4 regions of the Pseudomonas sp. SCT genome follow, and region 3 is predicted to be linked to each of the others. Evidence: predicted binding sites of a transcription regulator. Region 3 holds the regulator's gene; each other region holds the start of a gene.
What was found. Region 3 encodes FliA, which starts transcription of late flagellar genes. Its sites were predicted from a motif close to CTAAAGTTTNNNNNNNNNNNGCCGNTAA; they were not measured.

Region 1 (6,862 bases), on a different contig from region 3:
GCCTCTCACGCCACGCGATCAATTAGTCGTCTTCTTTGTTCAGCTCGGTATCCTGCGCAATCAGGGCGATCAGCGCGTTCTGCTGGCGATGCGCGAGCTGTCTGAAGCGTTGCAAAAGCTCTCGCTCATGCAGGGAAAGCTCAGGACTGTCCAGGCGCATGCTGAGATCATCGTCCAGCGCACCTTCCTGTAAAAGACTCTGCTCCAGCCTCGCAATGATCTCTGAGTTCATGCTGCGATGGTGGTTGCGTGCGACTTCAGCGATGCGCTCGCGCATGCCATCGGGAAGGCGAACGACGAACTTGTCAGCCGTGCGGCTGGAATAAACTGCCTGTTTCATAGGGCGCATAATTAACCGGTTAGTCAGGTGGGCGTGCTGGCGTATTGCCGGGGTGGTCACCGGTCTGACAACCAACAGTACTTGCTGTTCCGTCTTATCACCGAAAAATCTCTAGACGGCTTCATGGCGCCAATTGTACGTCGTCTGAGCGATTAGTAAAGTCGCTGTGCCATCAATGTGCCTCTATTGTGAAGCAGTGCCCTATGCGGATCCGGACCTGCTCCATCAACTAGCGAAGCACTGGATCAAATTTGATCCTGCGCCCGATAAGCATCGCCAGAATGAATAGCGTGCCAAAGACTCCTGTTCCGGCCCGGCTCGCCTGGACGAGGCCGTTCGCAAGCTCTGGGGCCAAGAAGGCTCCGTACAGGCATGCGGCAGTCATGGCTAAACAGGTAAGTGCGAATTTTGACATCGAACCTCTCTCCTTTTTGGAACGATTGCGTTTCGAGGCGTCTTAAAAAACCCAGCGCTGAGGCTGTGAACGTGTATTGGTTTCGCTGCCGGTAAGGGTGATGACCCGAGCGCCCTCATCTGCGCTGGTGCGCTGAAAGGTCGGCTGCATATTCATCTCAACCCGTGGCGATGGAGTTTGTGCGGCTGGCAATTGCAAGGCGGTCAGCGCAGCAAGTGCGAAACCTGCGGTGAGGAGATAAACCGGCTGTTTCATGAAGCGTCATCCTTCGCGTCACGTTTAGGTTGCTTCTCCTTTGCAGCAGGTATGCCAAGACTGATAGTAAATAAAATCCTTTGAAATCAATTATTTATATCAATTATAGGATGTGTTTGGCGTGCGCTTTGCACGGCAGGCCTTATGGCGTCGTGCAATATGCAAGAATGGCCAGGCTGAGTTCGTGTAGAAGTCAGCAATAACGGCCTTAGGCATGACAAATGGTGTTTGGCTCGCTAACATTCGGCGCGCGATTACGTCCCAGTAGCTCAATCGGATAGAGCATCCCCCTCCTAAGGGGAAGGTTGGAGGTTCGACCCCTCTCTGGGACGCCATTTTCTCGTTCGTGGCGCCGGTTCAGACGAGTTTTCCTCAGTCAGGGCGGTAAGGCTGGGGCTGCGCTTGCGGCGGTGGGATCGCTGATGCGTTAGCCGAAAGGGCTTTCGGCCGTCTCGCGACGGGCGTCGCGCTGCAGTTGATAGACCAGGCGCTCGATGTGGCGTTGTGTGAGGCCGCTAAGGCGGTGAAAGCGCAGTCCGCATAGGGAAGCATCAAGCTTCTCATCAATCACAAGATGTCGCAGCTCAACTGCTGTCTGGATGGTCCCTATCGATAATCTTGCTGACAGCTCGTACACCTGTCCGGTTTGCAGGCTGGCTTGTTGATTGCCTTTGATGCTGAGCTTGCAGCCAGTAGCTGAGATATCGAGCAGCCTGCCTTCCAATGCTTTGCGTAAGGCGGCACCACCAAGCTGGGCGGCGACGGCTGGCTCTTTCAGTTGCGCGCGATAGGCGTTGCGGCGCTGATGGTAGGTCAGTTCCGCTGGGGTCTGTATCCAGTAACAGCGAGCGCCATCTATTTCGCCGACGTGGACTTTCTCGTCATTTCCCCAGGAAACCCGTGCCCCCTCATAGAAGCCTTCGATATGAAAGGCTTCGCCCTGTAATAGGAAGCGCTCGCCATCATTCGGAATCAATTCGTCGAGCGCAATCCAGCCGGTCTCGCGATTCATTTCCACAAGGAAGGTCTGATAACGCTGACTACGCTCGTTAAAGCGCAGGGTGAGGGGGGTGTTGTTATCGATGAGTGGCCGCAGATTGGCGTATATCTCCAGGGGCGCCGTAAGAAGTTTCGGCGGCTGCGGACCTTCTTCGTCCAGAAATAGGCTAGACACGGTCCGCGGATCCCTGGCGCATCTTCATAACCATCACGTTGTGTCCTGGTGCGTTGATTCAGGCTTGGCTCAGGGGCCGCTGCTGCTTGCTTTTGGAGGCCCCGCCGCGATTGTCATACAGGCTGGGTGTGTCGTCCTTGCCTTGGAGAATGCTTAACATGCTTCCAAGTGCTCCCTGATTCGCGCGGATCAATCGGCCATTGCGCTCGTTGGCGCCACGACAGTTCTCAAGCTCGGCTTCGAGCAGCTGGGCTTTTTCCAGAATGCTGGCGCCTTCTTGGTATTTGCTCACGGCATTTTCCAGTCCTGCACGATCGGCGCTCAGCTGCTGATCTATCAGCCACTGGCTGCGTTGGGCTCCGTGCTGGCCAAGCAGGGCAAGCAACGGCTGCTTCTTGGTGAGCAGCGCCTCCAGCTCCGTCAGATTGCGATCGCTCAGTGCTTTGAATTCCTGGTCGATCAGCTCAAGGAGTTCGCGGGCCATGCCGATATCATCGGTCAGCTGCTCCAGCAGGGTGGTTTCGTTCATTTCAGACTCTGGGCGTGCTCGCGAGTGGGATCAGGCTCAGCGCTGCGTTTCGAAAGCCAATAACTTGGCTGCAACACGCTTGCTGTCGACCTGATAGGATCCGTCAGCAATGGCCTGCTTAAGCTTGGATACCCGCTCCTGATCGACCGCAGGTTGCTCGTTGAGCTTGTCGGTCGCCTGTTGCAGGCGCTGGGCTTCGGGGCTCAGCTGTACGGTGTCACCAGTGCTGGCACTCGCGCTGCCGGTTTTCGGTGCGTCGCCTGCGGGCTCTGCTGGGGTGCCGGTGGGACGCTCGTTACCTTGCACACTGCTGCGCCCGTTAGGGGCGTTCAATGGGCTGTTCGGTCGATTGAAGTCGATGACCATGATGCAAACCTCGAAGGAATCAGGACGCTTGCCATGTGTTCGGCAACAATAGAGCAAACTTTAGCTTTTTTTTCCGGATCGCACACCGGAAAAGTGCGCCAGGCCCATTGCCGCTACATTGCAACTTCAACCTGACCGGGGCCAGTAACGCGGGCTTTGATTATTCGACCAGAGCGCTGGTTTTTAACAGGGATCTGCTTGCCCGGGACGCCATCCGTCATCGCCTCGCCTGGCATCCGGACGCTGATGGATCCGCTCCTGGCTGTAATGACGACCTGATCGCCTTTCCGTACGACCTTGGCCAGCTCCATTTGGTTGGGTGTGATCACCTGATCTGGCTGTACGGGGCGGGTGAGCTTGTTGCCCAGTACTTCGTCGAGTCGCGTCAGATAGCCCTGGTTGAGGTTCGACACGTCCCGCTCGGCGAGGCTCACATCAGCGTCGGCCAATACCGTATCACGCAGTAATGATCGATTGGCTACGACCACCTCGCGGTAGAGTCGGACCTGCGCCGGGACGAACACTGACCAGGGGGCATGGCCTTCGCAACTTACCCGTACCGTGACTCGTCCTATGGGGGGCGCAGAATTAGCGAAGCTCGCCGCAAGCGGCTGGTCGCATTGATTCAGACGCAGTCTGGGGTCCAGGCGGCTGACTGCGATTTCGTGGCGCGCATCGATGCTGCTGCGACTTAAATAGTCCACTACTGCGCGCTCAAGAAACTGCTCAGTCACGTCGATAAGCTGGTCAGGGTGTGACATGGTTGATGCGTGCGTGAATTGACTCATCGCGCACAGCGCTGTGAGTAGCAAGTAGCCGCACAGCATCTGGCGACTGCGCCGGAAAATGGTCATATGGACGTTCATATCCCAACCAAAGCAAGGGGCGTGCCGCGTCTAATATTCGTCTGGCCCCAATTATCTGCAAGCAGAGAGGAAGACTGGCATGGCCGGTGTACTGGATTCGGTTAACCAGCGTACCCAATTGGTGGGGCAGAACCGTCTGGAGTTGTTGCTGTTTCGTCTCGAGGGCGAGCAGCTTTATGGGATCAACGTATTCAAGGTACGCGAAGTTTTGCAGTGCCCGCGTCTGACCATCATGCCCAAATGTGGACGAGTGGTGCGCGGGGTGGCGAGCATTCGCGGCACTACGCTGCCGATCCTCGATCTCTCGCTGGCAACAGGCAAGTCGGCGCTAATGGACCTGCAGAACTCCTTTGCAGTCATTACGGAATACAACAACCGAACACTTGGTTTTCTGGTGAGTTCGGTCGAGCGAATCGTCAACCTCAACTGGGAAGCGATACTGCCGCCGCCAAAAGGCGCGGGGCGCGATCATTACCTGACGGCGGTCACCCACATCGACAACAAGCTGGTCGAGATCATCGACGTGGAGAAGGTGCTGGCAGAAGTGGCTCCCACCTCGGAGGAGGTTTCTTCGGGGGTGATCGATGCCGACACTCGAGCCAAGGCGCTCTCCTGTCGCGTGCTGATTGTCGATGACTCATCAGTGGCGCGTAAGCAGATCACTCGCTGTCTGGAAAATATAGGCATCGAGGTCGTCAAGTTGAACGACGGGCGCGAAGCGCTGAACTATCTGAAGCGGATGGCGGACGAAGGCAAGAAGCCGGCAGAAGAATTCCTGATGATGATTTCTGATATTGAAATGCCGGAAATGGATGGCTATACCCTGACTACCGAGGTGCGACACGATCCGCGCATGCAGGGTATGCATATACTCCTGCATACTTCCCTTTCCGGTGTGTTCAATCAGAACATGGTGAAGCGGGCGGGCGCGGATGATTTCCTCGCCAAGTTCCAGCCTGACGATCTCGCTGCCCGCGTGGCCGAGCGGATCAGGCAGGCGGATGCAAACTGAGGCTAGCTCCTCTCATGATGGTGAGGCTTTATTGGTGTCAGTCGATCTGGATTTCGAGCAGTTCCGGGTATTTCTTGAGAAAACGTGCGGCATCCTGCTGGGCAGCAACAAGCAGTATTTGGTGTCCAGCCGGCTGAACAAGCTGATGGAGCAGCAGGGCATCAAGACGCTCGGCGACTTGGTGCGCAAAATCCAGGCACAGCCGCGTGGTGGGTTACGGGAACTGGTCGTTGATGCGATGACGACCAACGAAACGCTCTGGTTTCGCGATACGTACCCGTTCGAGGTGCTCAAGAGTCGAGTTCTGCCTGAAATGCTCAAAACCGGCTCCGGCCAGCGCCTGCGAATCTGGTCGGCGGCCTGCTCATCGGGACAGGAGCCCTATTCGCTATCGATGGCAATCGATGAGTACGAGCGCAGCAACCCAAGCCAGGCGAAGACCGGGGTGCAAATCGTTGCCACTGAGCTTTCCGGAACCATGCTCGCTGCCTGCAAAGCCGCTGAGTACGACAGCCTGGCTATTGCGCGCGGCCTGTCCAGCGACCGTCTGCAACGCTATTTTGACGTTAAGGCACCGGGGCGTTGGGCGGTAAAGCCGGCAATCCGTTCGCGGGTCGAGTTCAGGGTCCAGAATCTTCTGGACAGCTATGCCGCGCTGGGCAAATTCGACATTGTGTTCTGTCGGAATGTGCTGATCTATTTCTCCGCGGACGTGAAGAAGGACATTCTCAAGCGCATTCACGCCACGCTGCGCCCAGGCGGATATCTCTTTCTGGGCGCCTCGGAAGCCCTTAATGGACTTCCCGAGCTTTACCAGATGGTCCAATGCAGTCCAGGTATCATCTACAAGGCGAAATGAGCGCTGCTCCAGGCGGCAGAAAACCGTCATGCAATGTGGCGGTTGTGGCAGGCAAGCGGTAAAGCCTTGCCGCTTTTGACGCATTGCTGGTCCTTGTCGTGAGCCTAACCCTTGTAAATCAATATGTTGCATGTAGTGGCATGGGCTTTGCTGCAGTTTGCGCAAGCAGACTTGTATCCGGCAGAGGTCCAGATCATGAGCATCAGTTTCGACAAGGCATTGGGTATCCACGAAAAGGCGCTTGGCTTTCGCTCGCAGCGCGCCGAGGTGCTGGCCAACAACATCGCCAATGCCGATACGCCTAACTACAAGGCGCGGGATCTGGAGTTCAGCAGTGTGCTGGCCGAGCAGTCGGCGCGCAGCCAGGGTGGGTTCGGCGTCACGCGGACCAGCGATAGACATATCGCAGCCGAAGGGCTGGAAATCGCTGATGCGTCCCTGCGCTTTCGTACGCCTGCACACCCGTCGCTCGACCAGAACACTGTCGATCTGCAGATCGAACAATCCAATTATGCGAAGAACGCCGTGGACTTCCAGGCGAGCTTCACCCTGCTCAATAGCAAGTTCAGGGGGCTGATGAGCGCCCTGCGCGGCGAATGAAGGAGTAGCCCATGTCCCTTAGCAGCGTATTCAACATTGCCGGCAGCGGCATGAGTGCCCAAAGCACCCGCCTGAACACCATTTCCAGCAACATCGCCAACGCCGAGACCGTTTCGTCAAGCGTCGATCAGACTTACCGGGCGCGCCATCCGGTATTCGCCACCGTTTTTCAGCAGGCCAGCGGCCAGCCCGATCAATCGCTGTTCGCCGGACAAGATCAGGCGGGGGTTGGCGTTCAGGTATTGGGCGTGGTGGAGGATCAGAGTGAGCTTCAGGCGCGTTACGAGCCCAACCATCCGGCAGCGGATGAAGCCGGTTACGTCTACTACCCGAACGTCAACGTGGTGGAAGAAATGGCCGACATGATTTCGGCCAGTCGTGCTTTTCAGACCAATGCCGAGCTGATGAATACGGCCAAGACCATGTTGCAGAAAGTGCTGACGCTG
Region 2 (6,862 bases), on a different contig from region 3:
ATCACCCGTCCGGTGTGGCCGAGCCGAGCCAAGCCGATCGTCAGCTGACTCAGCGCTTGAAAGAGGCGCTGGCGCTGATCGATGTGCGGGTGCTCGATCACTTCATCGTCGGTGACGGCGAGCCATTGTCGATGGCCGAGTACGGCTGGATGTGAGCGCTACGCCAGCAGCGGCACCAGCAACAGCGGCCCGAGTACCAGCAGCACGAAACGGCCGTTCCAACCAAAGGCGATGCGCCACGGCGACAATTGCGCGTGGCGCGCCAGCATCAGCGCGGAAGGCCCATAGGGCGACAGCAGCATGGCCAGGGAGAAACCGACCAGCAGCGCCACTGCGGGCTGCATGATCGCCACCCCATGTCCGGCCAGTTGCGCCAGCACTGCGGCGCACAGACTCAGCGAGATGATCGGGGCGACGCCGAGCAGAGCCAGGGCAATGATCGCGAGCATGCCGGCGCTGCCGAGTCCGAACAGCGCCAGCGGTGTGCTGCTGAAGTGGCTAGCCAGGCGTTCGACCGGGATCAGTACCGCAGTGAGCCCGCCGAGCAGGGCCGAGCAGGCGAAGATGAAGGTCTCGTTGCGTATGCCGGCGAGGGTGTCGCGCACTTCGCTATAAACAGCCTTCGGTGCTCCACCCTGATACAGCAGCATCCCTGTCACAGCGAGCGGCACCAGCAGCATGGCCGCCTGGGTTGCCGACAGCCAGGTCAGGTTGGCCAGCAGGGCGATCAGCAGGACGCCGACCAAGCTGCCGCAGAGCAGGCCGCGCAGTCCGTCGGCCGTGTCGGCTGGCGCCACCGTTTGCACCGACTCAGCGGTGGGCTGCAACTGCCGCAAGCGGCGGTTCTCCATTGGCCAGCCAACGACCAGAAGGATGGCGCCGCAGAGCAGGCCGAACGGTAGCAGGGCGCTCCAGCTCAGGCCGGGCAATTCGCGGGTGAGGATTGCCACGGCCACGCTGGTCGGTGCCAGCAATGGCACCAGGGCGAAACCACGGAGCGCCGTAACCATTACGCCCCTGGCACCTTCGCGGCGCTGTTGCTGGTTGTACGGCTGCCGCTCGAGATAGCGTTCCAGCGAACCGCAGACGAGATTGAGCATGCCGAAGCTCAGCACCGAGCTGATCGCAAAAGTGCTGAACAGATAGCTCGGATAAAGACTGGCGCGGGGCAGCCGCAACAACAGCCGATGCAGCTCACCGAGCTGTGGCAGCCGCCTGACTGCGCAGTGTGCAAGGCCGAGCGCACCGATAAAGGCGGCGTAGTAGGCTGCTGACGAGAGCATTCGCTGGGCCTGCTGCCAGTCGGGTTGGCCGAACAGCATCCAGTAGCCGAGCAGTCCCAGGGTGACCAGTCCGAGCCGGCGCGGGTAGGGCATCAGCGAGCGCCAGTGCCAGACGAAGAACAGCACCAGCAGCGCACCGCTGATCACGCTCAGTAGCGACAGATGGGTGGCCAGGGCAAGCAGCTCGCAGACGAGTGCCAGTGGCAGCAGGGCGAGCATCGTTCAGGGCAGCTCGTTGCGCAGTTTGCCGCGCTTGTAGACGCCTTCACCGAACGCCAGCAACCGATCCTGTTCATCGAGCAGGTCGCAACTGGCCATAAATACCTTGTGGCCCGCGGAGCGACAGACGGCCACGGCACGGATGCGGCTGCCGACCGGCGCCGGTGCGCTGAAGTTGACGTTCATCGACAACGTGGTCGCCACGCGACGCTGCTCCGGCTGTTCGACCCAGGTTCCGCAGAGCCCCATCGCCACGTCCAGCAGGGTAGCCGTGACGCCGCCGTGCAGGTTGCTGGCGTTGTTCAGGTGGCGCGGCTGTAACAGCAGCTCGACGACCACGCGCTCCGGACCGTACTCCCTCAGGCGGCAGCCGAGGTCCTGGAAGAACCCGGTCAACGAGCTTTCAACCTGCTGAAGTGTCGCGGCGGGATAGGGCTGATCTGACATGAACGAGCGGTTCGCTGGCTGACTTGCGCTGGAGATTGGCAGTCTTTACGCTCACGGTCAATTCGATGGAATCTTATTCCGCACTGCGAAATATCGCATTGCTCGTGAGGAGGTTTGCATGTTTGAGCGTATCGGCGTCGTCGGCGCAGGAGCCATGGGTCGCGGAATCGCGCAACTGTTCGCCGGCGCCGGCAAGCAGGTGTGGCTGCACGATTCACGCAGTGAGTCGATCAGTGACGCGCTGCGCTTCAACCGCGAGCTGCTCGAGCGTGGCGTGGCCAAGGGGCGGCTGAGCGTTGCCGAGCTGGACGCCACGCTTGCGCGCATGCAGGCGGCCCCCGCGCTGGCCGATCTGTCCGGTTGCGATCTGGTGATCGAGGCGATCGTCGAGAATCTCGAGATCAAGCAGGCGTTGTTCGTCGAACTGGAAGCACTGCTCGCCGAGGACGCGGTCCTTGCCACAAATACCTCCTCGCTTTCGGTCACGCGTATTGCCGCTGCCTGTCGGCTTCCGGGGCGGGTGGCGGGTTTTCATTTCTTCAACCCGGTGCCGCTGATGAAGCTGGTCGAGGTGGTGCGCGGCGAGCGCAGCGATCCGCAGGTCATCCAGCGGCTGGTAAAGCTGGCCGAAGAGGCCGGGCATTTTCCGGCGATCACCCCGGATACCCCCGGTTTTCTGGTCAATCACGCCGGTCGCGCCTACAGCACCGAGGCCCAGCGCATTCTCGCCGAGGGCATCGCCGATGCCGAGCAGATCGACCGCATCCTCCGCGACGGGCCGGGCTTTCGCATGGGGCCTTTCGAGCTGTTCGATCTCACCGGGCTGGATATTTCCCATGCGGTGATGGAGTCGGTGTACCAGCAGTTCTATCAGGATCCGCGCTATACGCCGTCGTATCAGGCGGCGCAGCGGGTTGCCGCAGGGTTGCTCGGACGCAAGACCGGGCAGGGCTACTACCGCTACGAGAAGGGTCAGCAGATCCGTACGCCGGAGCCACAGTTCTCGCCGGTCCGCATCGAGCGGCCGTTCTGGTTGGACAGTCAGGATCCGGCGTTGCGTTCGCAGCTGGCAGCCTTGTTGCAGGCGGCCGGTGCGCAGCTTGAATCGGGCGAGGTGCCATCGGCGCGCGCCATTTGCCTGATCACTCCCTTGGGCGAGGATGCCAGCAGCATGATCGCCCGGCTTGGTTTGCCAGCGGAGCGCTCTGTCGCGCTCGACCAGTTCTGCGATTTCGACCGACGCCGGGTGCTGATGCGTCAGCCAGCGCTTGCTGCGGCGATTGAAGCGCAGGCACGGCAAGCGCTGGGTAGCGATGGTGTGCCGGTCGAGGTGATCAACGACTCGCCCGGCTTCGTCAGCCAGCGCGTGGTTGCGAGCATCGTCAATCTGGGCTGCGAGATCGCCCAGAAGGGCATTGCCGACCCTCAGACGCTGGACCGCGCGGTCACCCTGGCGCTGGGTTATCCGAAAGGCCCGCTGGGATTCGCCGAGCACTACGGTGCGGCGCGAATCCTTGCCATCCTGCAAGCCATGCAGGGCTGCTATGGCGGCGAGGCGCGTTACCGTCCTAGCCCCTGGTTGCGTCGACGCGTGCAGCTATCGCTGCCGCTGACCGCAGCCGATCAGCCCGCCGCGCTGCGGTGACGGATGTCCCGACCGGTGGGTGGGGGGGACGGCTTCAGTTTGTGCGGGAGCGGCCGCTAAGCCTGAAGTGAGCCTCCGATGACGGCACGTTGCTACTAAGGCACTACTGTTCTTTATCCGGGGCTATGGGTACAACGTCGGATCGATCCGACAAGAACAAGAGGCCGTCCATGAGCCCCGCCTACCGCCATCCCAAGCTCGTGGCGTTCCACGCCGCGTTGATCATAGCTTTGTTGCTTGTGCATTACTGGCTGGCTCCGCCGCTGGCAGTGACGGCGATACTGTTGCTCGCCGCAGCGCTCTGGCCCTGGTTCAGTGCATCGCTGGCGGCGAATGCTGACGCAGCGAGCGCTGACGATACGCCGCGTGCCTTCGCCGAACTGAGCAAGAACCTCTCACGCAACACCTGTCACAACGCCTTGTCGGCTGCCCAGGTCGCCTACAGCGCCGAGCAGCTGGCCAGTCGGCTGCAATCGCAACTGCAGGCCGTGAGCGAAATTGCCAACGGCGCGCAGGCCATCGCTGCTACCGAGCAGGACAGCGCAGAGCGCGCCCGCCATACGCTGGACGCTGCGCAGGCGGTACGCCAGCGCAGCGATGCCGGGCAGGCGGAGCTGCAGAAGGCGATCGAGCGCATGCAGCAGCTCAGTGCCCAGACCCACGCCAGCCGCGAGTTGATCGACGGGCTTTCGGCACGCACTGAAGAGATCCGCCGGATCACCGACGTGATCCAGTCCATTGCCAGCCAGACCAACCTGCTTGCCCTGAATGCGGCCATCGAGGCTGCGCGCGCCGGTGAGGCCGGGCGTGGTTTCGCCGTGGTCGCCGATGAGGTTCGCAGCCTGGCGGCGCGTACCTCCAGTGCTACCGAGGAAGTCGGTCGCATGGTGGGCGACATTCGTCAGCAGAGCGAGGCGGTAGTCAGCTATATCCAGCGCCAGGGCAGCGAGCTGGATGCCGCTGCCGAACAGATTGCCGCCACCGGCGAGCAGCTCAGTGGCATCGCCGGTCTGGCCGGCAGCGTCGAAAGCCAGGTCGAGCAGATCACCACCGGCACCGCCGACAACCATCAGCGCCTGACCGGTCAGTTCGTCGCCCTCGATCAGTTGCGCGCCGACGCGCTGGACAGCGAAAAGCAGACCCGGCAGCTCGAGCAGGCTGCGGAACGACTGGTGGCGCAGGCCGAGAGTGCCAGCGAACAGCTGGCCGAGGTGCAGCTCGACGACTACCACCAGGCGATGTTCGATCTGGCTCGCCAGGGGGCGGCAGCGATTGCCGCACGGTTCGAGGCGGATATTGCCGCCGGACGCGTCAGTCTCGATGACCTGTTCGATCGCAATTATCGGGCGCAGCCCAATACCAATCCGGTCAAGTACCAGACCCGCTTCGACCGCTACGCCGACGAGGTGCTGCCGGCGGTTCAGGAGCCGCTCCTGCAGAAGCATTCGGCGATGGTCTATGCCATCGCCACCACGCCCGAAGGTTACGTGCCGACGCACAACCGCGCATTCAGCCAGCCGCCGGTGGGCAATCCGGAAATCGACCGGGTCAAGAGCCGCAGCAAGCGCCTGTTCAACGATCGCACCGGCGGGCGTTGTGGCAGTCATCAGCGCCGGGTATTGCTGCAGACCTACAGCCGCGATACCGGTGAGCTGATGCACGATCTGTCGGTACCGATCATGGTCAATGGTCGGCACTGGGGCGGGCTGCGACTGGGTTATCGACCCGAGGAATAGCGCAGCCAACCTCGATCTTGGCGTGATCGCCTTGGCTGCTGACGAGGGCGGCAGCGCACCGACCGACTAAGCTTGGCGGACGCGAAATCTGGAGATGCCGCCAATGAAAACCCTCACCGATCACCTGGCGCAGTACGCGGCCTATCATCGTGACCCGCGCAACCTGCTCACCCATTTCATCGGCATTCCGCTGATCGTGCTGGCGGTTGCCGTGTTGCTGTCGCGGCCTGGCATCGACGTGGCTGGACTATGGCTCAGCCCGGCCGCACTGGTCTCGCTCGCGGCGGCGCTGTTCTATCTACGCCTCGATCTGCGTTATGGCCTGCTGATGAGCGTGGTGTTGCTGCTGTGCGTATGGCTGGGCGCGCGCGTTGCCAGCGCGACGACGGCGTTGTGGCTGGGCGTTGGGCTGGGATTTTTCGTGCTCGGCTGGATCATCCAGTTCGTCGGGCACTATTTCGAGGGGCGCAAGCCGGCCTTCGTCGATGACCTTACCGGGCTGATCATCGGCCCGCTGTTCGTCGCGGCTGAACTCGGCTTCACGCTTGGCCTGCGCGAACCGTTGCGCCTCGCCATCGAAGCGCGCGTCGGTCCGGTGCGTCTGCGCGAGTCGGCCGCACACGGCTGACCGTGGTCAGGGTCTGGCGGCCATCCACTGGTCGCTGAGGCTGCGGGCATGACGGTCGACCATGATCGGCGCGAAGGGTCGGCCGGAGGCGGTGGTGAGGTTGTTGCTGGCACTGTTCATGTCCTCGAGCGCTACCTTGAGAAAATCCCAGCGGGTCTTGAGCTTGGCCAGAGCGGGATCGCGCTTGCCGTCCAGCCCGGCTAGCTGCGCGTCGATGGCCGGTACCAGATTGCGTTCGTCCTGCCCGAGGTAGGTGTCCGGCTGTTCACGGGCGATCTCGAACGAGCCGATATAAGCGCGGCTGAGGTATTGCACGGCCAGGTACTCCACTTTCGCCGGCAGTTCCGCCTCTGCATCGGCGCCCTGCTGCGCGCGGGCGGCCGTAAGAAAGTCGCGCAATGCCTTGCTCATCTGCAGCGGCCAGCCCCAGGGCATGTCGTCTTCCTTGTAGCCGAAACTGGCACCCTCCCGCAGCCGGGTCTGCAGTTCCAGATGGCTTTCGCGAAGCGCGCTGGTGGGATTGGCGACCTTCAGCAAGGCAGCGTTCAGCGCGCGGATGTCTTCCTCCAGGCGCAGCAGATGGGCTTTCTGGAAGCCTTCGCCGCGGTAGAGCAGCAAGCTGCTGGTGGCGCGGTTGGCATGGATCTGCATGCTCTGCAGAGGTGAGGTCGGTTCGGCCTGAGCCGCTTCGGTGAAGCCGGGCAGTATTGCGAGGATCAGCAATAGCCAGAGGCGAGTGGAACGGTCCATTGTCGTGCTCCTTTTTTATTTTTATAGAAGCTATGCGTGCGTGGCAGCAGCGTTCCTGAGCCTAACGGACCGCTGGCCAAGTGGTATCACCCCAAAGAATGATTTATGCCGAAGCGAATGCGCCGCGGGGCAATCGTGCGGTGTTCGGACGCGA
Region 3 (6,862 bases):
CTGCGAGAGCAGTACCTGAATGAATCAGATGCGTGCCATGCGGGCGCATCGCCGGCCGCAAGGCCCCAGCAAGATATAGGCATGTGAACATGGGAATGCATCCCGTACAGGTGATTGCGGTGACCGGCGGCAAGGGTGGCGTCGGCAAGACCAATGTGTCGGTCAATCTGGCACTGGCGCTGGCCGATCTCGGCCGGCGTGTGGTGTTGCTTGACGCCGACCTTGGCCTGGCCAACGTCGACGTGTTGCTGGGGCTTACCACCAAGCGCACCCTGGCCGACGTTATCGCCGGTGAATGTGATCTGCGCGACGTGCTGATCCAGGGGCCGGGTGGCATCCGCGTAGTGCCAGCCGCATCCGGCACGCAGAGCATGGTGCAGCTGTCTTCGCTGCAGCACGCCGGATTGATCCAGGCGTTCAGTGAGCTGGGCGACGAGCTCGACGTGCTGATCATCGACACCGCCGCAGGTATCGGCGACTCAGTAGTGAGCTTCGTTCGCGCCGCGCAGGAGGTACTGCTGGTCGTGACCGATGAACCGACCTCGATTACCGACGCTTACGCGCTGATCAAACTGCTCAATCGTGACTACGGCATCAGTCGCTTCCGTGTGCTGGCCAATATGGCTCACGCCCCGCAGGAAGGTCGCAACCTGTTTGCCAAGTTGACCAAGGTCACCGAGCGCTTTCTCGACGTGGCGCTGCAGTATGTCGGCGCCGTGCCTTACGATGAGGCCGTACGCAAGGCAGTACAGAAGCAGCGTGCGGTCTACGAAGCCTACCCGCGGTCCAAGTGCGCGCTGGCATTCAAGGCCATCGCGCAGAAGGTCGATACCTGGCCGTTGCCCGCTACGCCGCGCGGTCATCTCGAATTCTTCGTAGAGCGCCTCATCAGCCCCGCTTCACAAAGCCACGAATGACAGGTGCCGGATCCGCTATGTATTACAGCAAGGCTCAGGCAAAGGATGCGCAGTACCGCCTGATTGATCAGTACGCCCCGTTGGTCAAGCGAATCGCTTACCACCTGCTGGCGCGTCTGCCTGCCAGTGTGCAGGTCGACGATCTGATTCAGGCTGGAATGATCGGACTGCTGGAAGCAGCTAAGAAATACGACGCCGGCAAGGGCGCCAGTTTTGAAACCTACGCCGGTATCCGCATTCGCGGCACGATGCTGGACGAAGTGCGAAAGGGCGACTGGGCCCCGCGCTCCGTGCACCGCAATTCGCGCATGGTCAGCGAGGCGATTCGGACGATCGAGGCGAAAACCGGGCGCGACGCTAAAGATCACGAGGTTGCGGCCGAACTTAAGCTAAGTCTCGATGAGTATTACGGCATTCTCGGCGATACGCTGGGCAGTCGTCTGTTCAGCTTCGATGATCTGCTGCAGGAAGGGGAGCACGGCGAGCTGCAGGAAGACGCCGCAAGTCTCCATCCTGAGCCGTTTCGTGATCTCGAAGACGAACGCTTTCAGCAGGCCCTGGTTGATGCCATTGCCAACCTGCCCGAGCGCGAGAAGCTGGTGCTGTCGCTGTATTACGACGAAGAATTGAACTTGAAGGAAATTGGGCAGGTGCTGGGAGTCAGCGAGTCGCGTGTGAGCCAGTTGCATAGCCAGTGTGCTGCGCGCTTGCGTGCACGCCTCGGCGAATGGCGCGCCAATTGACGATTGTTTGCGGTATGACGTGCTCGGTTTGCTGAGGCATTTTGGGACTTACGGAGGTCGACTTGGACAAGAACATGAAAATCCTCATTGTCGATGACTTCTCGACGATGAGACGAATCATCAAGAACCTCCTGCGTGATCTGGGGTTCACCAACACCGCCGAAGCGGATGACGGCACCACTGCGCTGCCGATGCTCAAAAGCGGCAGCTTCGACTTCCTCGTGACCGACTGGAACATGCCGGGCATGAGCGGTATCGATCTGCTGCGCACCGTGCGCGCCGACGAGCGCCTCAAGCACCTGCCGGTGCTGATGGTGACCGCTGAAGCCAAGCGCGACCAGATCATCGAAGCGGCACAGGCCGGAGTTAACGGCTATGTGGTCAAGCCTTTCACTGCCCAGGTGCTCAAGGAGAAGATCGAGAAGATCTTCGAGCGCGTCAACGGCTGAAGCAGCAACGCCGCGAGGGCACTATGACGCAAGCAGACCAAAGCCTGGCAGAGTTCGAAGCGACTCTGAAGGCGCATGCACCCAAGTTGATCGAAAGTCTGCAACAGGGCCGCTTCGATGAAGCGACGCAGATGTTCAATGAGCTCAATCAGGTGCGCAATCACGGGCTCTATCAGGAAGTTGGCAAGCTCACCCGCGAGCTGCACAACGCCATCGTCAAGCTGGAGATGGACACCTGCGCGACCGGCGGTGATCCGTCACCCATCACCGACGCGACTGATCGATTGTCGTACGTGGTCGAAATGACCGAGAAAGCCGCCAATCGCACCATGGATCTCGTCGAGGAGTCCGCGCCGCTGGTCAACTATGTCAGCTACGAGGCGCAGAGTCTGACGGCCGACTGGCAGCGCTTCATGCGTCGCGACATGAATGCCGAGCAGTTCCGCGAGCTGGTCAAGCGTATCGACCAGTACCTGCAGCGCAGCATGAATGACGGTAGCCAGCTGTCGCAGAACCTCAGCGAAATCATGCTGGCTCAGGATTTCCAGGATCTCACCGGCCAGGTGATCAAGCGCGTTACGCGCCTGGTGACCGAGCTCGAAAGCAACCTGCTCAATCTCGTGCTGATGGCTGGACAGGTCGACCGTGTGGCCGGCATTCAGCATGACCGGGACGCGATGCGCGCCGAGCAGGAACAGCAAAAACAAGAAAAAGAGCCTTCCAAGGGTGAAGGTCCGCAGATGCATGCCGATATGCGTGAAGACGTCGTTTCCGGCCAGGACGATGTCGATGATCTGCTTTCAAGCCTGGGCTTTTAGGGGAAGTGAATATGAGCTTCGACGCCGATGAAGAAATCCTCCAGGACTTCCTGGTAGAGGCCGGCGAGATTCTCGAACTATTGTCCGAGCAACTCGTGGAGCTGGAAAGCAGCCCCGATGACATGGCGTTGCTCAATGCGATTTTTCGCGGGTTCCACACGGTAAAGGGCGGTGCAGGATTTCTTCAGCTCCACGAGCTGGTGGAGTGCTGCCACATCGCTGAAAACGTCTTCGACATCCTGCGCAAGGGTGAACGTCGCGTCGACTCCGAATTGATGGATGTCGTTCTGCAGGCGCTCGATTCCGTGAATGAGATGTTTGGACAGGTTCGCGAGCGCGTCGAACCGACTCCCGCTTCACGTGAGCTGCTGGCCGCATTGGCGCGCCTGGCAGAGCCTGCTTCCGCCGACGAGCCGGCCGTGCCGATCGAACCCCCGACTGTTGCCAAGCCTCAGATCGAAGCCGTCGATGCCGAGTTCGAGCAGATGCTCGCAGCCGTTCAGTCGTCAGACAGCGAACCGGCAGCCGCGCAGGTCAGCGGTGGTGGCGACGAAATCACCGACGATGAATTCGAGTCGTTGCTCGATCAACTGCATGGCAAGGGCCAGTTCTCGGTCAGTGCCGCCAGCGCCGCACCGGAGCCCGAGGTCGTCGTCGCGCCGGCCAGTGACGAGATTACCGACGACGAATTCGAAGCACTGCTCGATCAGCTGCACGGCAAGGGCAAGTTCGAGCCGGTGGGTAGCACCAGTACCGAGCCGGCGACGCCAGCGGCTGCTGCGCCTGCGAGTAACACCAGTGCCAGTGATGAAATCACCGACGACGAGTTCGAAGCATTGCTGGATCAGTTGCATGGCAAGGGCAAGTTCGAGCCCGCGGTTGCCGAGGTAGCACCGGCTGTGCCGAGCAAGCCGGAGCCCAAGCCGGAGCCCGCCCGTGCTGCCCCAGCCAAGGCTGCACCGGCTGCTGCTGTCAGCAAACCGGCGGCTGTTGTGGCTGAAAAAGCCCCAGCCGAAGCCGAGACGACGGTACGCGTGGATACCGCACGGCTCGATGAAATCATGAACATGGTTGGCGAACTGGTACTGGTGCGTAACCGCCTGGTGCGCCTGGGTTCCAATAGCGGCGACGAGGCCATGGCGAAGGCTGTGTCCAACCTCGACGTAGTGACCGCCGACCTGCAGAGCGCGGTGATGAAGACCCGCATGCAGCCGATCAAGAAGGTGTTCGGCCGCTTCCCGCGGCTGGTACGCGATCTGGCGCGCAGCCTGAAGAAAGAGATCAACCTCGAGCTGGTCGGTGAAGAAACCGACCTCGACAAGAACCTGGTCGAGGCCCTTGCCGATCCGCTGGTGCACCTGGTGCGCAACGCGGTCGACCACGGTATCGAGATGCCCGAGGAACGCGAGGCTGCCGGCAAGCCGCGTACCGGTCGAGTGGTGCTGTCCGCCGAACAGGAAGGTGACCACATCCTGCTGATCATCAGTGATGACGGCAAGGGTATGGATGCCAACGTCCTGCGCGCCAAGGCCGTGGAAAAGGGCATGTTGGAAAAGGATGCCGCTGACCGCCTGAGCGATCTGGAATGCTACAACCTGATCTTCGCCCCTGGCTTCTCGACCAAGACCGAGATTTCCGATGTGTCCGGCCGTGGCGTCGGCATGGATGTGGTCAAGACCAAGATTTCCCAGCTCAACGGGACCGTCAACGTGTTCTCCACCAAGGGCCAGGGCTCTCGGGTGGTGATCAAGGTGCCGCTGACGTTGGCGATCATGCCGACCCTGATGGTGATGCTCGGCAATCAGGCGTTCGCTTTCCCGCTGGTCAACGTCAACGAGATCTTCCATCTCGACCTGTCGCGTACCAACGTCGTCGACGGCCAGGAAGTGGTGATCGTGCGCGACAAGGCACTGCCACTGTTCTATCTCAAGCGCTGGCTGATCCAGAGCGCTGCCGAGGAAGAGCAGCGCGAAGGTCACGTGGTGATTCTCAGCGTCGGCAACCAGAGCATCGGATTCGTCGTGGATCAACTGGTCGGGCAGGAGGAGGTGGTCATCAAGCCGCTGGGCAAGATGCTGCAAGGCACGCCTGGCATGTCCGGCGCAACGATCACCGGCGATGGCCGCATCGCTCTGATTCTCGATGTTCCGAGCATGCTCAAGCGTTACGCACGCCGGATTTGATTCAGTCAGGCGGCGCGGCCCATCGTGGGGCGCGCTGCCGCTAGGAGTGATGTATGGCAGTCAAGGTCCTGGTGGTCGACGATTCGGGCTTCTTTCGTCGGCGCGTCTCGGAAATCCTTTCCTCTGATTCCAATATCCAGGTCGTCGGCACTGCCACCAACGGTCGTGAGGCGATTGACCAGGTGCTGGCGCTTAAGCCGGACGTCATCACCATGGACTACGAGATGCCGATGATGGATGGCATCACGGCGGTGCGGCAGATCATGCAGCGGTGTCCGACGCCCGTGCTGATGTTCTCTTCGCTGACTCACGAAGGCGCGCGAGTCACCCTCGATGCGCTGGACGCCGGCGCGGTGGATTATCTACCGAAGAATTTCGAAGACATTTCGCGCAACCCGGAAAAGGTCAAACAGATGCTTTGCGAAAAGGTGCATACCATTTCGCGGAGTAACCGGCGCTACAGCACCTTTTGTACCTCAAGCGTCAATCCGCCTCCGGCTCCGTCGCGAGGTGCCGTGCCGAACGCGTCCACCAATACTCTGCGCTCCACCGGAGCGGCTCCCGCTGCGCCGGCTGCGCGTTCGCCTGCACCCAAGCGCAAGGCATACAAACTGGTAGCCATCGGAACCTCTACCGGCGGCCCGGTAGCGCTGCAGCGCGTACTGACGCAACTGCCGGCCAATTTTCCGGCGCCTATCGTGCTTATCCAGCACATGCCGGCGGCATTCACCAAGGCGTTCGCCGATCGCCTGGACAAGCTTTGCCGTATTCGGGTCAAGGAAGCGGAGGATGGTGACGTTCTACGCCCCGGGCTCGCGCTGCTGGCGCCGGGCGGCAAGCAGATGATGATCGACTCCCGTGGTGCGGTGCGCATCCTGCCGGGCGATGACCGCCTGAACTACAAGCCTTGTGTCGACGTGACTTTCGGCTCGGCGGCCAAATCCTTCCATGACAAGGTACTCGCCGTGGTGTTGACCGGCATGGGTGCCGATGGCCGCGAAGGCGCGCGCTTGCTCAAGCAGAGCGGCAGCCAGGTGTGGGCGCAGGATGAAGCTAGCTGCGTGATCTATGGCATGCCGATGGCGGTGGTCAAGGCCAACCTTAGTGACGCCGTCTACGGCCTCGACGAGATCGGGCGCAACCTTGCCGAGGCCTGCATCTGATGGATGTACTCAGCCTTATCGGGCTGTTGCTGGCGTTCGTTGCCATTGTCGGGGGCAACTTTCTCGAGGGCGGCCATATCTCCGCGCTGCTCAACGGACCGGCGGCATTGATCGTGCTTGGCGGCACCCTGGGCGCGGTGCTGTTGCAGACCCCTATCGCCGTTTTCATGCGCGCGATGAGCATCGGGCGCTGGATCTTCTTTCCGCCGCGCATCGACCTGGCTCGCGGCATCCTGATGGTGACCACCTGGAGCAATACGGCGCGTAAGGAGGGACTGCTCGGTCTTGAGCCTGTCGCCGAGACGGAGCCTGATCCCTATGCGCGCAAGGGCTTGCAGTTGCTGGTTGATGGCGCCGAGCCGGAAGTGATCCGCAGCATCCTCGAAGTCGATCTGTACACGCAGGAAAGCCGCGACCTGCGTGCCGCCAAGGTCTACGAGAGCATGGGTGGCTACTCGCCGACCATCGGCATCATCGGTGCGGTGATGGGCTTGATTCATGTGATGGGCAACCTTGCAGATCCCAGCCAGCTGGGCAGCGGGATCGCTGTGGCATTCGTCGCAACCATCTATGGCGTTGCGTTCGCCAA
Region 4 (6,862 bases), on a different contig from region 3:
CGCGAGGAATGGGCAACCCAGGTAGATGACATCCTCTGGCGCCGCACCAAGCTCGGCCTGGCCTTCAGCGAGCCGGAAAAAGCTCGGCTGGCACGCTACCTGGCGGAGCGGCCCATCGCCGAAACCGCGCGTAACAGCGACGCCGCCTGAGCCAGCCGCTCAGCCCTGCGCCTCGAGCTGCTGGTTGATACGGGCGACGCTGGCGGCGATGCGTTGCTCGACATCCTGCATCTGCTCGTGTTGCTGCAGCAGCGGAACGCAAAGGTTCAGAGCGGTCAGTACCAGCAACTTGTCACCCGTGGCGTTGGGGAACTGCCGCTGACTGTCCGCCAGACGCTGCTGCAGCAAGGCTGCAGCCTCCTGCAACAGCGCGTCCTGGCTCGGCGGGGCTCTGAAGGAGTACTCGCGACCGAACACCTTGAGCACCTGAACGCCATCGGCGCTCATGCGGCGTTGCTGCCGGCTGCTCGCTCCAACAGCGCCTGCAACCTGGCCAGGGTAGCGCCCTGCCGGTCTTCCTGCTCCAGCGCAGCCAATTGCAGGTTGTCGTTCTCCTCACGCGCTTGCTCCAGCTGCTGCTCAAGCAGGGCGCAGTGCTGACTGAGGTTCTGGTTGCGCTGCAGCAGATCGTTGATGACGGTTTCGAGTTGCGCGAGGGTGGTATCAAGCATGGAGCATTTCCAGGTTCGGTGAAAAAGCGCGCGAGAGTAACCGAAAGCACTGCGGCCGGGGGCCTTCATTGCGCCGTCAGCAGTGACATCGCCGACCCGGTCGCCAAGAGAATCGGTTTGCGGTAGCCTCGGCGGCCTATCTCAAGAGGAGCTTTCCCATGGCACGTGCAACCGCCCGCCACATCCTGGTTTCCACCGAAGCCAAGTGCAATGAACTCAAGGCCGCCATCGAAGGCGGTGCCGACTTCGCCGAAGTCGCCAAGGAGAATTCCAGCTGCCCATCCAGTCGCCAGGGCGGCGATCTGGGCTCGTTCGGCCCCGGTCAGATGGTCAAGGAGTTCGATACTGTAGTCTTCAGCGCCCCGATCAATGTCGTGCAGGGCCCGGTGAAGACGCAGTTCGGCTATCACCTGCTGGAAGTGACCAGCCGCCAGGACTGATCGCCTCGTCCCTGCACACAGGTGCAGGGGCGCCTCCCGCATCGCGCCGAAGAGGCGCCCTCCCCAGCAGCACCTCCCGGCTACGCCTGCTGCCAGTCACGACTCCAGACGGAAGCGCCCAGTCAGTGACTTGAGGCCTTTCATGCTCTGCATGATGGTGTTGCCCGATGCCGCCGTATCCTGCGTGACGCCTGCTGCCTGATCGGCAACCTGGGCGATGCGTGTCAGCGACTGGTTCATGTCCTCGGCAACCTGCGACTGCTCCTCGGCGGCCGTGGCGATCTGGTTGGTCATCCCGCGAATGGTCTGCACCGCACCAACGATCTGCCCCAACGCATGCTGGGCTGCCTCGATCTGGGTGAGCGTGGTCGCACTGCTCTGGCGCGACGCATCCATGGCGTGACCGGCACGAGTCGCCTGACTCTGCAGGCGCTCGACCAGTACGCCAACCTCCTTGGCCGAGCTTTGCGTGCGACTGGCCAGGCTGCGCACTTCGTCGGCAACCACCGCGAAACCGCGGCCCTGCTCACCGGCACGGGCAGCCTCGATCGCGGCGTTGAGCGCCAGCAGGTTGGTCTGCTCGGCGATACCGCTGATCACGTTGAGCACCTTGCCGATCTCGTGACTGTCCTGAACGAGCTGCTGCATCACGTCGGACAGGCCGTCGACATGGCCGCTGAGGGTGCGGATGGCGCCGACCGATTCATTCATCACGGTACTGCCGGCATTGGTTTCCTGCTCGGCGACGTCGGCAGCATTGGCCGCCTCGACGGTGCTACGTGCGACCTCATGCGAGGTCGCCAGCATTTCGTTCATCGCGGTCGCGACCTGATCGATCTCGGCCTGCTGCCCTTCAACGTTGCGCGCGCTGTCACCAGCCAGACCAGCCATGCGCACGCACTGTGCATCCGCATCGTCAGCGGCCTGCCGCACGCCCTTGATCATCTCGCCCACCTGGCCCAGCAGGCGGTTGTAGGCCAGGGTGATCATGCCCATCTCGTCATCGGCATGGCGCACCTGCAGCGGCGCGGAGAAATCACCCTGGCTGACCTTTTCCAGACGACCGCGCAGTTCGTCGATCTGCAGCATCAGCCAGTTCATGCCGGCGATCCGCCCGAGAATGACCAGCAGCAGGATGCACAGGGTCGAACCGAGCGCGACCCAGAGCTGCTGCGACGCGCTGCGATTGGCCTCGGCGGAAATCAGCGACACGACCTCGTTGGCCGCGGCGAGAATATCGTTGGAGTCGGTAGCGATAGCCTTAACATCGGCGCTCTGGCCTGCCGCCAACGCCTGCACAGCGGGCCGGTAGCGTTGCCATATCTGGTCGACACGCTGCAGATGCGGTTTTGCGCTGGCCAGCTCCACGGGCGCGATGCCCTGGGCACGGTCACCATTGAGCAGCAGCCGATGCGACTGCTCGAAGCGCTGGATGGTTTTGTCCACGTCAGCGGGGCTGCCAATGCCCTGCGCGGCCAGCAGGGCCTCCTTCATCATCTTCTGGCTGAGCATGCGCTGCGCACCGGCCATATCGATCTGGCTGGCGTCCTTGCTGGACATGAACAAGACACCGGCGGTCAATGCCGCACAGAAGAAGATCAGGCTGTAGGAGAAGAAGAACTGATGGTTGATGGTACGCAGACCCAGTCCGCGTAAAAGGGCCTGGATGACGTTCGCCAAGGTGCTGGTCATGGAGTATTCCAACTACGGAAAAGGATGCGTCGTCAACGTCTAAATGACGCTGCACTCATCCGGTTCTCGGCCGCCAACGGGGCAACTTGATACCACTGGTCAGACGTCTTGAGACCAGGCGCTGCGCGGCTTTCGCCCACTCACCGGCACTCAGTGAATGACCGGTCACGTACTGACCCAGGTCAACGAAACAGCTTGCCGTGCGGCTGATCTTTTTGGCCCGATCATGCCGCAGCGACTATGGTCAGGTAACGCGAGATGACTCGCAGCGTTATGGGTTCGACCGAGGGCCAAGTCATGTTTCAGGTATCACGCAGAGGCGAAAACCGCATCGATATCGACTTCTCCGGCAAGCTGGACAGCCAGGCCATGCGCGCCGCACTGGACGATCTGCTGTTCAAGTCCGAAGGCATCAGCAATGGCCGGATGCTCTACCGCATCGGCGATTTCGACCTGCCCACGCTCGGCGCCGTCGGGGTCGAACTGTCCCGCCTGCCGCAACTGTTCCGCTTCATCCGCCGCTTCGATCGCTGCGCGGTGATCGCCGGCAAGGAATGGCTGCGCAAGGCTAGCGAGGTCGAGGGCGCATTGATTCCCGGGCTTACGATCAAAGCCTTCGATCTGCACCAGGAAGCCGAAGCGCTCGCCTGGCTGGAACATGGATAGCCCCGGGAAAACGCAACGACCCGACCTATGGAAGCGAATGCCCCGCCCTGCCTCGCTGTCGAATACGAACATCAACAGCACGGAGAACGGACATGGGACTTTTCGATACGATCAAGGCAAAGCTCGGCCTGGGCGATGTCTCCAACGAGGCGCAGACCAAGGCCCATGTGCCGCCGGCAGATGCCACGCACTCAAGCGCAGAAGGCATTACCCTGAGTGACAGACCGACCACCACCGACAACGCGACCATCGCACCGCACAAGGACCTGAATCAGAGGTCAGGCACCATCAGCGGTGTTGATGTGGTGGCGCAGCTGGAAGCCAAGGCAGCGCAGCATCCCGAAGCGCTGAACTGGCGCACCTCGATCGTGGATCTGCTGAAATTGCTCGGGCTGGATAGCAGCCTAGAGTCACGCCGTGAACTGGCAACCGAACTCGGCTGCCCGCCGGAGCAGATGGCCGACTCGGCGCAGATGAACATGTGGCTGCATCGGGCGGTCATGAAGAAGCTGGCTGAGAACGGCGGCAGCATTCCGCCGGAACTGCTGCACTAACTGCTGCGTTAGATGTGCGAAGGGCCTTCCGAGGAAGGCCCTTGCCTGGTGACTTACGAGTTGCGGACCTGCTCGTCCGCCAGGAAATCTTCCTCCAGCAGCGCATCGCGCTCAGCGACCGCACCGTCGATCATCAGCGGCTGGCTGCCGGCGCGCTTGCTGCGCAATTTTCCGAACTGGTGCGCCAGGGCATTGTTCAGTTTGTCGACCGCGCCATCGATCGCCAACTCCAGCGACTCGGCTTTGTGCGTAACGGAAATCGGCTGCAGTCCCTTCGGACGCGCTTCGATCTGGCAGCGCTTGTCGTGGGCGCCGGCCTTGTCACCGTTTTCATCGTTGAGGTGGACGACGACGCGAGTCAGCTCGTCGTCGAACCGGTCCAGCTTGCTTGCGACACTGGCACTGACCCAATCCGCCAGACGGGCACTGCCTTCGATGTGGTTATCGCTGTGAACCTGGATTTGCATAAGTCGTCCTTACTTCCGCTTATGAGCACCACCGTTGCCAGTGGCTTGGTAATAGCTATGCCACCGTTTCGCTGAATAAGCAACGGGCAAGATGTCGCCAAAGCTTTTCTCGCCTGACGCAAATTTCGCTTTGCTATCCGAAACTTAGCGCGATCGCCGCCATTGCTCGCGAGAAGCTGGACAGATGCCGGCAGCCAGCGGGGGTGCAACTATTTGTGTGCGACCGCCACCGGGCGAGACGCCAGGACGATTACCCGGCGTCGGACGGCAGACGTCCGACACCGGAGCGGATGATCGAAGCGCTACGCGGCGTGCTGGAACAGCTGTCGGCCATGATCGAGGTGCTGGTCAACCAGCCACTTGCCATGGGCGATGGACAGTCGCTGAGCCTTGTCCAGCTCATCCATGAAAGCGTGCTCGAGCGGCAGCGGCATCCGGCGGGTAACGTTGCCCATCGGGTCGGTGATCCGGCAGCCACCCGCCCAAGGAGTCGGGGTGCCGGGATATTCCATCACCTCCGCGGTGATGAGGTGGTCGCGGTAGGCGCATTGCATCATGGTCATGATCGTTACCTCGCTCTGTGCGGGCAGCCATCAGGACACGCAGGTGGTTCGGGCCTGATGGCTGCCGATATCCCCCTGTAAACGGGCCGATTCGCCGGCCCAAATGCGTCAGGACGGTATAGCACAGGCTGTGCGGCCTGTGCCGACTAGAACAGATGGGGTCGACGAACGCGATCGACTCAGACGTCCAGCGAGGGACCGATGAGTTCGCTCAGCTGCCGATATACACCTGGCGCCGCCACCAGATAGGGGTTGCCCCTGAGCAAGCCATCATCACGGAAGAAGTCGTTGCGCAGGCCGCCTGCCTCGGCCACCAGCACCAGCCCGGCCAGGCAATCCCAGCTCTTGAGTTCGGTTTCGTAGTAGCCGATCAAGCGCCCTGCAGCGACATAGGCGGTCATCAGTGCGCCAGAGCCGTTGCGGATGAACATGCCGCCTTCGGCCAGGAGCTTTTCCAGAAACGGAATGAAGTGCTCCTTGCCGCGCGGGTGGAAGGTACCGGCGCCAGTCAGCCCCTCGCGCACATGAGTCGCGGCGCTGGCCTTGAGCCGGGTCTGGTTGACGTACGCGCCACGGCCCACGCAACCGTGAAACAGCTCGTCATGGTTGGGATCGGCAATCGCGCCGATATGGGGCTCGCCGTCGATCAGAAGGCCGATGGAGACGCACCAGTTGTGCAGACCGTTAACGAAACAGGCAGTACCGTCGATGGGGTCGATGACCCAGACGCAGCGCGCCTTGAGATCGGCCGAACCGCTCTCCTCGCCGAGGAAACCGTCCTGCGGGAATTGCTCGGCCAGCCGTGCGCGAATGAAATCCTCAATGCTTTTGTCAGCGATGCTGACCACATCCTGCTGGTCGCTGCCCTTGTGCTCCACGTCCAGCGTCTCGCGCTGGCGGTAGTAGTCCATGCCGAGCTGCGCCGCCTCCAGCGCAAGGCTCTTGGCACAGGCGTAGCGGGCATCGATATCGAGATTGCTCATGGCGCGGGTCTCAGGCAAAAGCGGCATTCTAGACAGGCGTGAAGTTCAGCACGAGGGCAGCGAGCGCACCCGCCACCCGCAGTACACTTCAGCCACCGGCGCTCGGCTGGGTCGGATAGTTTTCCAGCGTGGCACGGCCGCGCTCGCCGACGCTGCGCAGGCTCTGGTTGGCGCTGACGGGGTGTCCCTGACGTGTCACGAGGGTTCGGCGTTCTTCGGGCATGACAGCTCCGCTTCGGTACCTTGGAACATCTTAGGTTCCGCAACGGCGAGCGCGTTCGCTCTGGTGCCACCGTGTCTGACGAGCGTTGTCCGCACCGGAGCCGATGCCACAGCCGCGACGAATCAGGCAGCCGATGGTCCTATCTGCGAGCCTCGGCTCACCCACGCAGACAGGAGATTCCCATGGGCTTGTTCAACTCGATACTGGAAAAGATCGGCCTCGGCCAGGCGCACGCCGCGCCGGATTCCACCGCACCTACCACGCCTCCCGAGGCGTCCACAGGCGGCGCCGGAGCGCTCGCCACACCGGCCGTAGATCAGGTGGACGTCGCCGCCAAGCTCGACGGCATGGCGCACAATCATCCCGAAAAACTCAACTGGCGAACCTCCATCGTCGATCTGCTGAAATTGCTCGGCCTGGACAGCAGCCTGACGGCGCGCAAGGAGCTAGCGAGCGAGCTGGGTTGCCCAGCGGACAAGATGGCGGACTCGGCACAAATGAACATGTGGTTGCACAAGACAGTGCTGAACAAGCTGGCCGACAACGGTGGCAACGTCCCGGCCGATCTGCTGGATTGAACTGCCTGAAGGGGCCTCAGGCTGC

Region 1: a site for FliA is predicted at 3,116-3,143, ahead of flgM (flagellar biosynthesis anti-sigma factor FlgM). Genes of this name have one in related genera too.
Region 2: a site for FliA is predicted at 3,627-3,654, ahead of BHD08_RS11920 (methyl-accepting chemotaxis protein). Genes of this name have one in related genera too.
Region 4: a site for FliA is predicted at 2,867-2,894, ahead of BHD08_RS14900 (methyl-accepting chemotaxis protein). Genes of this name have one in related genera too.

Annotation. Positions count from the first base shown of each region.
Region 1 is NZ_BDJA01000005.1:75,077-81,938, forward strand. It holds gene BHD08_RS13840 (Arc family DNA-binding protein) at 23-349, opposite strand; gene BHD08_RS23335 (PA3371 family protein) at 570-755, opposite strand; gene BHD08_RS13850 (hypothetical protein) at 798-1,010, opposite strand; tRNA gene BHD08_RS13855 (tRNA-Arg) at 1,269-1,345, shown strand; gene BHD08_RS13860 (flagellar brake protein) at 1,438-2,184, opposite strand; gene BHD08_RS13865 (flagella synthesis protein FlgN) at 2,243-2,713, opposite strand; gene flgM (flagellar biosynthesis anti-sigma factor FlgM) at 2,750-3,079, opposite strand; gene flgA (flagellar basal body P-ring formation chaperone FlgA) at 3,193-3,933, opposite strand; gene BHD08_RS13880 (chemotaxis protein CheV) at 4,025-4,957, shown strand; gene cheR (protein-glutamate O-methyltransferase CheR) at 4,947-5,816, shown strand; gene flgB (flagellar basal body rod protein FlgB) at 6,012-6,416, shown strand; gene flgC (flagellar basal body rod protein FlgC) at 6,428-6,862, shown strand, end outside.
Region 2 is NZ_BDJA01000004.1:170,321-177,182, reverse strand. It holds gene radC (DNA repair protein RadC) at 1-155, shown strand, start outside; gene BHD08_RS11935 (hypothetical protein) at 159-1,502, opposite strand; gene BHD08_RS11930 (PaaI family thioesterase) at 1,506-1,949, opposite strand; gene BHD08_RS11925 (3-hydroxyacyl-CoA dehydrogenase) at 2,068-3,594, shown strand; gene BHD08_RS11920 (methyl-accepting chemotaxis protein) at 3,720-5,330, shown strand; gene BHD08_RS11915 (DUF962 domain-containing protein) at 5,434-5,958, shown strand; gene BHD08_RS11910 (hypothetical protein) at 5,965-6,708, opposite strand.
Region 3 is NZ_BDJA01000002.1:730,694-737,555, forward strand. It holds gene fleN (flagellar synthesis regulator FleN) at 90-917, shown strand; gene fliA (RNA polymerase sigma factor FliA) at 935-1,660, shown strand; gene BHD08_RS08035 (chemotaxis response regulator CheY) at 1,735-2,109, shown strand; gene BHD08_RS08040 (protein phosphatase CheZ) at 2,133-2,927, shown strand; gene BHD08_RS08045 (chemotaxis protein CheA) at 2,939-5,110, shown strand; gene BHD08_RS08050 (chemotaxis response regulator protein-glutamate methylesterase) at 5,164-6,273, shown strand; gene BHD08_RS08055 (flagellar motor protein) at 6,273-6,862, shown strand, end outside.
Region 4 is NZ_BDJA01000005.1:278,686-285,547, reverse strand. It holds gene glpD (glycerol-3-phosphate dehydrogenase) at 1-150, shown strand, start outside; gene BHD08_RS14915 (cell division protein ZapA) at 160-447, opposite strand; gene BHD08_RS14910 (hypothetical protein) at 444-671, opposite strand; partial or broken gene BHD08_RS14905 (peptidylprolyl isomerase) at 824-1,111, shown strand; gene BHD08_RS14900 (methyl-accepting chemotaxis protein) at 1,208-2,803, opposite strand; gene BHD08_RS14895 (STAS/SEC14 domain-containing protein) at 3,101-3,469, shown strand; gene BHD08_RS14890 (DUF3597 domain-containing protein) at 3,562-4,023, shown strand; gene BHD08_RS14885 (HPF/RaiA family ribosome-associated protein) at 4,077-4,490, opposite strand; gene BHD08_RS14880 (hypothetical protein) at 4,793-5,053, opposite strand; gene BHD08_RS14875 (inositol monophosphatase) at 5,233-6,036, opposite strand; gene BHD08_RS23240 (hypothetical protein) at 6,125-6,259, opposite strand; gene BHD08_RS14870 (DUF3597 domain-containing protein) at 6,442-6,837, shown strand.